3 regions of the Duganella sp. BJB1802 genome follow, and region 1 is predicted to be linked to each of the others. Evidence: predicted binding sites of a transcription regulator. Region 1 holds the regulator's gene; each other region holds the start of a gene.
The links. Region 1 encodes sigma-54, which starts transcription at its own class of promoters, with help from an activator protein. Its sites were predicted from a motif close to TGGCANGNAANCTGCTTT; they were not measured.

Region 1 (3,263 bases):
GTACGAAGTGGTCGGCCAAGCCGGCGTGCAGCGCGTCGGCCGCGCCGATGGTCACGCCGGTCACGCCCAGGTAGCAGCCCAGCTTGCCCGGCGCGCGCGACAGGAAGTAGCTGCCGCCCACGTCAGGGAACAGGCCGATGTTCACCTCCGGCATGGCCATCTTCGTGCGCTCGGTGACGATGCGCACGCGGCAGCCGGGACCGCCCTGCGCCACGCCCATGCCGCCGCCCATGACCACGCCGTCCATCAGCGCGATGTAGGGCTTGGGATAAAAATGGATCAGGTGGTTGAGCGCGTACTCCTCGGTGAAGAAGTCCTCCACCAGCGCGCTGCCGCCCTGCGGCGTGGCGCGGCCGGCGTCGTAAAAGAAGCGGATGTCGCCGCCGGCGCAGAAGGCCTTCTCGCTGCTGCTGCGGATGACGACTGCGGCGATGGCGCTGTCGTCGCGCCATGCCAGCAGCGCCTGCGTGATCGCGCGCACCATCGCCAGCGATAAAGAGTTCAAGGCCTTGGGCCGGTCCAGCGTGATGAAGCCGGTTCCGTTGCTGACGCTGGTGTGGACGTATTCGCTCATGAGGTCGCAGGATAGTGGTGAAAACCCTATTCTATGCGGGCGCAAAAAAGGGCGCCAGTGCGCCCTTAGTTTGATGGTGCCGAGGCCGTTGTTATAGGGCGGCGGCAGCGGGTTCGTAGCTATCCGGGAGATGCTTGATCGCATCGTGGCCGTGCTCTTGGACCTTGGCTTTGTACTTCATGACCTGCCGATCCAGCTTGTCGACCAAGGTGTCGATGGCGGCGTACAGGTCCTGCGACAGGCTTTCCACGTAGACGGTCTTGCCCGACATGCGCAGGTTGATTTCAGCCTTCTGGCGTTTCTCTTTCTCTTTAAGGTTATCTACGGTCAGGATGACAGCAATATCAATCACTTGATCAAAGTGGCGGGTGACGCGTTCCAGCTTGCTCTGCACGTATTCACGGATGGCAGAGGTCACTTCGAGATGATGTCCACTGATGGTGAGATTCATACACACTCCTAAAGATAATGTCGCTTCTTACGGTTAGTGCGGGGCCCATTGCCACCGGGCGCGCAGGAACCAAGTAACTACAAAGACTTGCGGAGACTGACTGGCGGGATCTTTAAAGCTTCGCGATATTTGGCAACAGTTCGTCGCGCAATCACCATGCCTTGTTCTCCCAGCATGTCCGCAATCTTACTGTCGGATAAAGGATTTTTCGGGTCTTCTGCTCCTGTCAATTGCACGATGAGTGCGCGTATCGCCGTCGAACTTGCTTCCCCCCCCGCTTCGGTGGCGACATGGCTACCAAAGAAATATTTCAACTCAAACATGCCATGCGGGGTCAGCATATATTTTTGAGTTGTTACACGAGAAATAGTGCTCTCGTGTAGACCCAGTGTATCAGCAATTTCGCGAAGCACAAGGGGGCGCATGGCAACCGCGCCATGGGAGAAAAAGTTCTTTTGTCGTTCTACTATCGCTTGTGCGACGCGCAAAATCGTGTCGAAACGCTGGCGCATATTCTTGATCAGCCACTTCGCTTCCTGCAGCTGCGCGCCCATCGCGCCCTCGCCTTTTCCCTGCTTGAGCAGGTTGGCGTACATGGCGTTCACGCGCAGGCGCGGCATGACGTCGTTGTTGAGGCTCACTTGCCAGCCGTTGCGCGCTTTTTTGACGATCACGTCCGGCACCACGTAGTCCGACACGTCCGACGCGAACGCCGAGCCCGGATGTGGATTGCACTGGCGGATGACGGTTTGTGCTTCGCGCAAATCCTCGTCGTCGCACACCAGCGCCTTCTTCAATTTGTTGAAGTCGCGCTGGGCGAACCAGGTCAGATGATTTTCCACGATGGCCAGCGCCATGCGCCGCGTCACCATCGGTATGCCCGGCAGGCGCTTGATCTGCAGCGCCAAACATTCGGACGCGTTGCGCGCGCCCACGCCCATCGGGTCGAAGCTTTGCAGCAGCGACAAGGCGGTGCGCAGCTCGTCGATGTCCACCTCCAGCTCCTCCGGCAGGCGGGCGTGGATCTCGTCCAGCGATTCCTCGAGGTAGCCGTTCTCGTCCAGCGCGTCGATGATCAGCTCGACCAGCGCGCGGTCGCGCATCTCCAGCACCGTCACGCGCATCTGCTCCATCAGGTGCTCGCGCAGCGTGCAGTGGCTGGCCTCGAGCTGCGGGCGCGAATCCTCGTCGTCGGGCGCCTTGCTGCGGCCGGCGTCGCTCCAGTCGACGTCGGCGTCGCTGCTGGTGCTCTCGGTGTCGGCGGCCGGGCCGTCGTAGTTGTCGGCGTCGGCGGCAGGCGCTTCCTGGGCGTTGGGCGGGCCTTCGGGCGGCGCGTCGCCGACCGGGGCTTGTTGGCTGATGGCGCCGTCCGACAGCAGCCGCAGCGAGCGGTCCAGCGGGTCGTCGAGGCGCTCCAGCAGCGGATTATCGGTCAGCAGCTGTTCCAGTTCCTGATGCAGCTCCAGCGTCGACAGTTGCAGCAGCCGGATCGACTGCTGCAGCTGAGGCGTCAGCGCGAGGTGCTGCGACGTGCGCAGTTGCAAAGACTGTTTCATGGGTTTTACATACGGAAGTGTTCACCCAGATACACGCGACGCACCGATTCGTTGGCGATGATGTCGTCTGGCCGGCCTGAAGCCAATACCGTGCCCTGGTTGATGATATATGCGCGGTCGCAGATGCCCAGCGTCTCGCGCACATTGTGATCGGTAATGAGGACGCCGATGCCGCGTTCCTTGAGGAAGCGCACGATGCGCTGGATCTCAATGACGGCGATCGGGTCGACCCCGGCGAATGGTTCGTCGAGCAGCACGAAGCGCGGGTTGGTCGCCAGTGCGCGCGCGATCTCCACGCGGCGGCGCTCGCCGCCCGAGAGCGACAGCGCCTGGTTCTCGCGCAGCTTTTCGATCTGCAAATCGGCCAGCAGGGTATTGAGCCGTTCATCAATGGCAGCCTTGGATAAAGGCTTGCCGTCCACTTTCTGAATTTCGAGGACGGCGCGGATATTTTCTTCCACCGTCAGCTTGCGGAACACCGACGCTTCCTGCGGCAGGTAGGACAAGCCGAGCGAGGCGCGGCGGTGGATGGGCAGCGAGGAGATGTCGGTGCCGCTGATGTCGATGCTGCCGGCGTCCGACGGCACCAGGCCGACGATCATGTAGAACGAGGTGGTCTTGCCGGCGCCGTTGGGGCCGAGCAGGCCCACCACTTCGCCGCATTCGACCTGCAGGGAGACGT
Region 2 (3,263 bases), on a different contig from region 1:
CCAGCTTGACGTAGGCATTGGCCAGCCGCCCATCCGAATGATCGCGCCAGCCCTTGTCGTTGAAAGCCGTACCTGCGATGAAGAGGTTCCAGCGTTCGCCGCTGTCGTAGCCATAAGCCAGGTCGGCTCGACGCTGGCCGTTGCTGGCGCCTGACAAGCCGAGGTCCGCGCCCGGATGATTTTTCCCGGACTTGGTGCTCAACACCAGCGCGCCGCCCAGCGTATTCAGGCCGTACAGAGGATTCGATCCCGGCGCCAGCATCACACTGCCGATCGCCGCCTCGGGCAGCATGTCCCAGTTAACCACGTCGCCAAACGGTTCATTCACGCGCACTCCGTCCAGGTAGACGGAAATGCCCTGCGACGCCCCCAGCACCGGCGAGGCGCGAAAGCCGCGATAGGTGATATCGTTCTGGAACGGGCTCCCCGACACCTCGTTGATATTCACTCCGGTCAGATTGCGCGCCATGAACTCGCCGAGGTTTTGGCCGGCAGCGGCGCCCACCTCGGCGGCACTTGCCGTTTGCACCTGGTACGGCAGTTGGTTGCGGTCCACTCCCAGGCCGGGCAAGGGCGCGACGCCGACGACATCCACCGACAGCATCGCGGTAGCCGGATAGGCCACCATCGTGGCATCGACTGCCGCAGCCGCGCCGCTTGCCAGCAGCATGGCGCTTGCCACCGAATAGCCGCGCATCACGGCATCTGCTCGTGCACGCCGTGCCGGGCAAAGATGGCTTGCAGTTCGCCGCTGGCCTTCATGTCGTTGACGGCCGCCTGAAGCAGGCGCGCCATTTCCTGATCGTCCTTGCGCACCGCCATACCCACCGCCCACCCTGCGCGAGGCAGGCGCTGGAACGCCACTTCGTTCAGCGGAAAAGCCGGATCGTCGCGGAACACCGAATCGATCTCCGAGCGGTTGGCCAGCACGGCGTCGAGCTGGCCGGCCTTGAGCTGCTCCAGCGCTTCCGCAGCAGTGTCGAAAATCCGCACCTTGTCGCGGAAGCGTCCATTGCCTTCGCCCAGCAGCACCATCGCCGCGATGGAGACCTTCTCGACACCGATGGTCTTGCCATTCAATGCATCGATGCCGTCGAACACCGGCATGCTGCGCGCACTGCGCACCAGCCGCACCGTCTCGACGTGATACGGCGCGAAGATGGTGACCTTACCGTTTTCGTTCATCAGCTGAGGTTCGACCGGCACGTGCAGCATGATGTCGGCCGGCCCGTAACCCAGGTAGTGTCCTTTCCAGACCATGTTACGCAGATCGTCGCCGAGGTTTTCGCCGGCGGGAAAAGGCAGCAGGCTCAGTTTCAGGCCTAGCTTTGAGGCCAGCGCCTGCGCAACCTCGACATCGATGCCGGCGCCCCGATCCGAGAACGGCGCGAACTGTTCATACACCGCCACCTTGAGCGAACCGGATAGACGGATCTTGTCCCACTCCGCATGCGCGGGTGCGGCGGCCACCAGAAGCGCCGCGACGAGGGGGAGCAACGCGCCTGCGCGCGAACGAAAATTCGACATGGTCTGCTCCTCGATCAGTTGGCGGCGTCGCGGCGGGCTTCGAGGTAGGTCTTGATGGCCCACATGGCTTCCTGATTGAACACGCCCTCGAACGGCGGCATGTACACGGCGCCGTTGCGCACCTTGCCATGCCGGATCGAGGTCAGGAAGTAGTTATCGGTCTCCTTGTAGCAGGCCTTCTTCTTGTTGTCGTTTTTGACGTCGGTACAATCGCGGTCGAGCTGACGCAAGTCCGGCGCGATGCCGCCGGTGACCGCCTCCAGTCCGTGACAGCGGGCGCAGTTCTGGTTATAGGCGGACGTCCCGATTTTTAATGCAAGCTTGTTGCCGCGATAAGGATTCTGGTCCAGCCATTTTTCGCCGAGTGGCGTCAGGCCGGTGGTGTCCACCGCCTGCGGCACGACGTTGCCGTGGGCGGTGGCGTAGAGGGATGTCGTGGCCGCGGCGGCGATGACGGTCACGATGGCGAAGATGCGGAATGGATGGTGCATGGTTGTCTCCTGACTGTTTTAATGAGTGATATACAGCCATTGAGCAAATGCCATGCCACGCATTTTCCTCCTTGATCCATCGCACACCTGCTCCAATCTGGAACAGCTGTCACACCCCGGATGTTCAACGCAGGCTGACGGTCTGGCGCTTCCAGGCTGGGTCCTGCCAGCGATAGAACATGCTGAGAGAGGACGGCTTGTCGGCGGTCTTCAGCGTCGCCAGCGTATTGATCTCCACCAGTTCGAAACTGCGCTTGAATTTTCCATCGACACGGGCCTCCCGCGCCACCAGCATGTTCTGCGAGCCGGGCACCCAGCCTGCGAATTCGGCATAGCCGATATCGGGATCGGCGGCGGCAGGCGGCAGCACGTCGACCAGCCAGCCGGCGCTGGTCTGGTGGAACAGCCACATCTCGCGCCAGCCGTCCATCGGTTGTACCGCCAGCGACAGCGCCGTGTTCTGTGCATTGGCCTGCGCGGATGCCAGCCACACAACGCCGTAGCTGCAACGGCGTGCCAACGCATGCTGCTGATCGTGTTTTGCATCGACCAGCGCGACGCAAGTTTCTCCCGGCTGACCGGCCATCGCCTGTACACGCAAGCCGCTGGCGGAAGGCGTCACCGGCCCTGCGACGGCCCAGCGCACGCTGCCTACGCGCACGCCGGCGTCGGCGAATGCGCTCGTGTCGTCCTCGGTCAGTTCGGCGGGATCGACCATCCCCAGTTCATCCAGCGCGCGCTGCGCCGGCTGAGTTGCCGCCTCACCCTTGCGCGCCCGAGCGAATGCCACCGACGACCATACCGCCGCGCGCCGCATGTGGATGCGGTTGCGCATGTGGGGCGCAAGATCCTTCAGGTCCACGCGCTCCAGCACCTCGGCGCGCCAGTCGTCCAGCGCCACGCGCGCACCGGGGCGCAATGCCGGGTCCACGCACTCCTGGCGCGTCAGGCCGAGTATCGCGGTCGCGCGCTGCTGCGGCTCCGACAGCATCGCCAGCACGCGGCGAAACGCTTCGCCGTCGTAGCATAGCTGCATGCGTCCCTCCCGTTCGAAACTGCGGATACCGACGCCGTAGTTGGCGACCACCTCCAAGTGCGCGGCGATCGTGGCATCGCCCTGCTTGCCCTGCTTGGCGGACGCGCGCCGCGCCAGCCGTTCAGCCATCGTGCCCAACGCGTCGAAGGGCTCCGCCGTGATCGCGCTGGCTGGCGCGGCCTTCAGGTAGGCCGCCGTGTAGCTGATGC
Region 3 (3,263 bases), on a different contig from region 1:
GACGCCGCTCAGGGCAAACAGTGCGGCCACCGCGTTTAATGGGAAAAAGGCTTGCTTCATATTGTCTCCGTTTTGGTCTGTGTTATGCAGGACCAGTAAGCAATATACCTGCCATCTCGATTTTGCCGTGGCACGCCGATTGCAACGGTCACTGTATTTTTCCTGAAAGGCGATAACCATGAACAGCTCACGCATTCTGTCTTCCCTGGTCTTTTTGCTGTGCGGCCCCGCGATGGCCGCCCCCTTTGCCTATGTGCCGAACGAGAAGTCGGGCAGTGTCAGCGTGATCGACACCGCCACCGACGTCGTGCTGCGCGAGATCGCCGCAGGCAAGCGGCCGCGCGGCATCGCGGCGGATCCGGCCGGCGCGCGCCTGTTCGTGACCGACGCCGCCACCAATGCGCTGCTGGTGATCGATACCGCCAGCGGTGTCGTGGCGCGCCGCATCGCGCTGGGCAAGTCGCCCGAGGGCGTGAGCGTCTCGGCGGATGGCCGATATGTGGCGGTGGCGGTTGAGGAGAGCAACAGCGTCACGCTGATCGAGGCGGCCTCCGGGCAGGTGCTGGCGGATATCGCCGTGAAAGGCAAGAACCCCGAGCATGCGGTCTTCAGTCCGGATGGCCGCTGGCTGCTCGTCAGCGCGGAGGAGGCGGAGCAGGTCGACGTGATTGACGTCGCCGCACGGCGCCAGACCGGCACGGTGGCGGTGGGGCTGCGGCCGCGTGGCATGGGCTTCAGTCCTGACGGCGCCCGCGCCTATGTCGCTTGCGAATTGGCGGGAGCCGTGTACGCGGTCGACATGGCGACGCTGGCGACGATAGTACGCATCCCGGCCGGGAAGAACGCCAACGGCATCGCCGTGCATCCCGGCGGCCGGCAGGTCTATGTATCGAACGGCGCGGACGCCAACGTGATGGTGATCGACACCGCCACCAATACCGTCAGCGCAACCATTGCAGTTGGCAAGCGACCCTGGAACATGGCGCTGACGCCGGACGGCGCCAAGCTGTATGTGGCCAACGGCCGATCCAACAACGTGTCCGTGATCGATACCGCCGCCGCGGCAAAACGGGCGGATGTGCCGGTGGGCGAACTGCCCTGGGGCGTGGTGATCCGCTGAGGCGCTGTTCCATCGGCGGACACCTGTTCCAAACCTGAACAGGTGTCACGGCACCGGTACAGCCCTTCGTCACCACCAGCCCCTGTATTTCAAGCGTGGCGCGGGAAAAAGCGAAGCTGGCACGGTGCTTGCGAAAAGGAGAGTACGCAGTACCTACCGCCGCCTCACGCGGCCTCATAACCACAGCAGAAAGAGGACGACATGAATCTCGCAGACATTAGCAAATTGGGCGTTGCCAATCCATTCAAACAACGCTACGACAACTTCATCGGCGGCAAATTCGTCGCTCCGGTCAAGGGCGAATACTTCGGCAACGTCACGCCGATCACCGGCCAGGTATTCTGCGAAGTGGCCCGCTCCACCGCCGAAGACGTCGAGCTGGCGCTGGACGCCGCCCACGCCGCCAAGGACGCATGGGGCAAGACCTCGCCGACCGAGCGCGCCAACATCCTGAACAAGATCGCCGACCGCATGGAGGCCAACCTGGCGCTGATCGCCACCGCCGAAACCATCGACAACGGCAAGCCTATCCGCGAAACCACCGCCGCCGACATCCCGCTGGCGATCGACCATTTCCGCTACTTCGCCGGCTGCATCCGCGCCCAGGAAGGCTCGGTCGCGCAGATCGACTCCGAAACCTACGCCTACCACTTCCATGAGCCATTGGGCGTGGTCGGCCAGATCATTCCATGGAACTTCCCTATCCTGATGGCGGTGTGGAAGCTGGCGCCGGCACTGGCCGCCGGTAACTGTGTGGTGCTCAAGCCCGCCGAACAAACCCCGGCCTCCATCATGGTGCTGCTGGAAGTGATCGCCGACCTGCTGCCGCCTGGCGTGCTGAATGTGGTCAACGGCTTCGGCCTGGAAGCAGGCAAGCCGCTGGCGTCGAATAAGCGCATCGCCAAGATCGCCTTCACCGGCGAGACGGGCACCGGCCGCCTGATCATGCAATACGCCGCGCAGAACCTGATTCCCGTCACGCTGGAACTGGGCGGCAAATCGCCGAACATCTTCTTCGAAGACGTGATGGACGCCGACGACGCCTTCTTCGACAAGTGCCTGGAAGGCTTCGCGATGTTCGCGCTGAACCAGGGCGAGGTGTGTACCTGCCCATCGCGCGTGCTGATCCAGGAATCGATCTACGAGAAATTCATCGAGCGCGCGCTGGCCCGCGTGGCGGCGATCAAGCAGGGCAATCCTCTGGACGCCAGCACCATGTTGGGGGCGCAGGCGTCGCACGAGCAGCTGGAAAAGATCCTGTCGTATATCGACATCGGCAAGCAGGAAGGCGCGGAACTGCTGGCCGGCGGCGGCCGCAGCATGCAGGGCGGCGACATGAAGGAAGGCTACTACGTGCGTCCGACCGTCTTCAAGGGCCACAACAAGATGCGCATCTTCCAGGAAGAGATCTTCGGACCGGTGGTATCGGTGACGACTTTCAAGGACGAAGCGGAAGCGCTGAGCATCGCCAACGACACCTTGTACGGCCTGGGTGCCGGTCTTTGGACGCGCGACGGTTCGCGCGCCTTCCGTGTCGGCCGCGCGATCCAGGCTGGCCGCGTGTGGACCAACTGCTATCACCTGTATCCAGCGCATGCGGCGTTCGGCGGCTACAAGCAGTCCGGTATCGGCCGCGAGAACCACAAGATGATGCTGGACCACTACCAGCAGACCAAGAACCTGCTGGTCAGCTACAGCCCGAACGCACTGGGCTTCTTCTAACCATGGACCACATCATCGCCCGCGTCACGGCCACACAGGCGGCGCTCGACCTGATCGCTCTCCTGCGCGGCCGCCACGGGCCGTTGATGTTCTTTCAGTCCGGCGGCTGCTGCGACGGCAGCACGCCGATGTGCTACCCGGCCGGGGAGTTTGCCATCAGCGACACCGATGTCTATCTCGGCAATCTGGATGGGACGCCGTTCTACATGGGCAGCGAGCAGTTCGAGTACTGGGAACACACGCAGCTGATCATCGACGTGGTTGACGGGAATGGAGGCATGTTCTCGCTCGATAACGGCACGGGCAGGCGCTTCCTGACCCGTTCGCGCCTGTTCAGCGACGAAGAGCTGGCGGCATTGAGACCGCCCGCCTAGCAGCACACCGCAGCACACCAAAACATAATAACTGGAGAAGATTGTGC

Region 2: pedF (cytochrome c-550 PedF) is a predicted target of sigma-54. The motif match lies at 2,059-2,076, and genes of this name have one in related genera.
Region 3: adh (aldehyde dehydrogenase) is a predicted target of sigma-54. The motif match lies at 1,238-1,255, and genes of this name have one in related genera.

The regions. Positions count from the first base shown of each region.
Region 1 is NZ_JABWEF010000009.1:282-3,544, forward strand. Features, by position in the region: partial or broken gene HUX88_RS15385 (3-hydroxyisobutyryl-CoA hydrolase) at 1-574, opposite strand, end outside; gene hpf (ribosome hibernation-promoting factor, HPF/YfiA family) at 666-1,025, opposite strand; gene HUX88_RS15395 (RNA polymerase factor sigma-54) at 1,103-2,581, opposite strand; gene lptB (LPS export ABC transporter ATP-binding protein) at 2,587-3,263, opposite strand, start outside.
Region 2 is NZ_JABWEF010000034.1:15,156-18,418, forward strand. Features, by position in the region: gene HUX88_RS31190 (TonB-dependent receptor) at 1-697, opposite strand, end outside; gene HUX88_RS31195 (ABC transporter substrate-binding protein) at 697-1,527, opposite strand; gene pedF (cytochrome c-550 PedF) at 1,542-2,018, opposite strand; gene HUX88_RS31205 (hypothetical protein) at 2,143-3,263, opposite strand, start outside.
Region 3 is NZ_JABWEF010000034.1:8,328-11,590, reverse strand. Features, by position in the region: gene HUX88_RS31185 (TonB-dependent receptor) at 1-60, opposite strand, end outside; gene HUX88_RS31180 (beta-propeller fold lactonase family protein) at 179-1,120, shown strand; gene adh (aldehyde dehydrogenase) at 1,322-2,842, shown strand; gene HUX88_RS31170 (DUF779 domain-containing protein) at 2,845-3,216, shown strand; gene HUX88_RS31165 (PQQ-dependent methanol/ethanol family dehydrogenase) at 3,260-3,263, shown strand, end outside.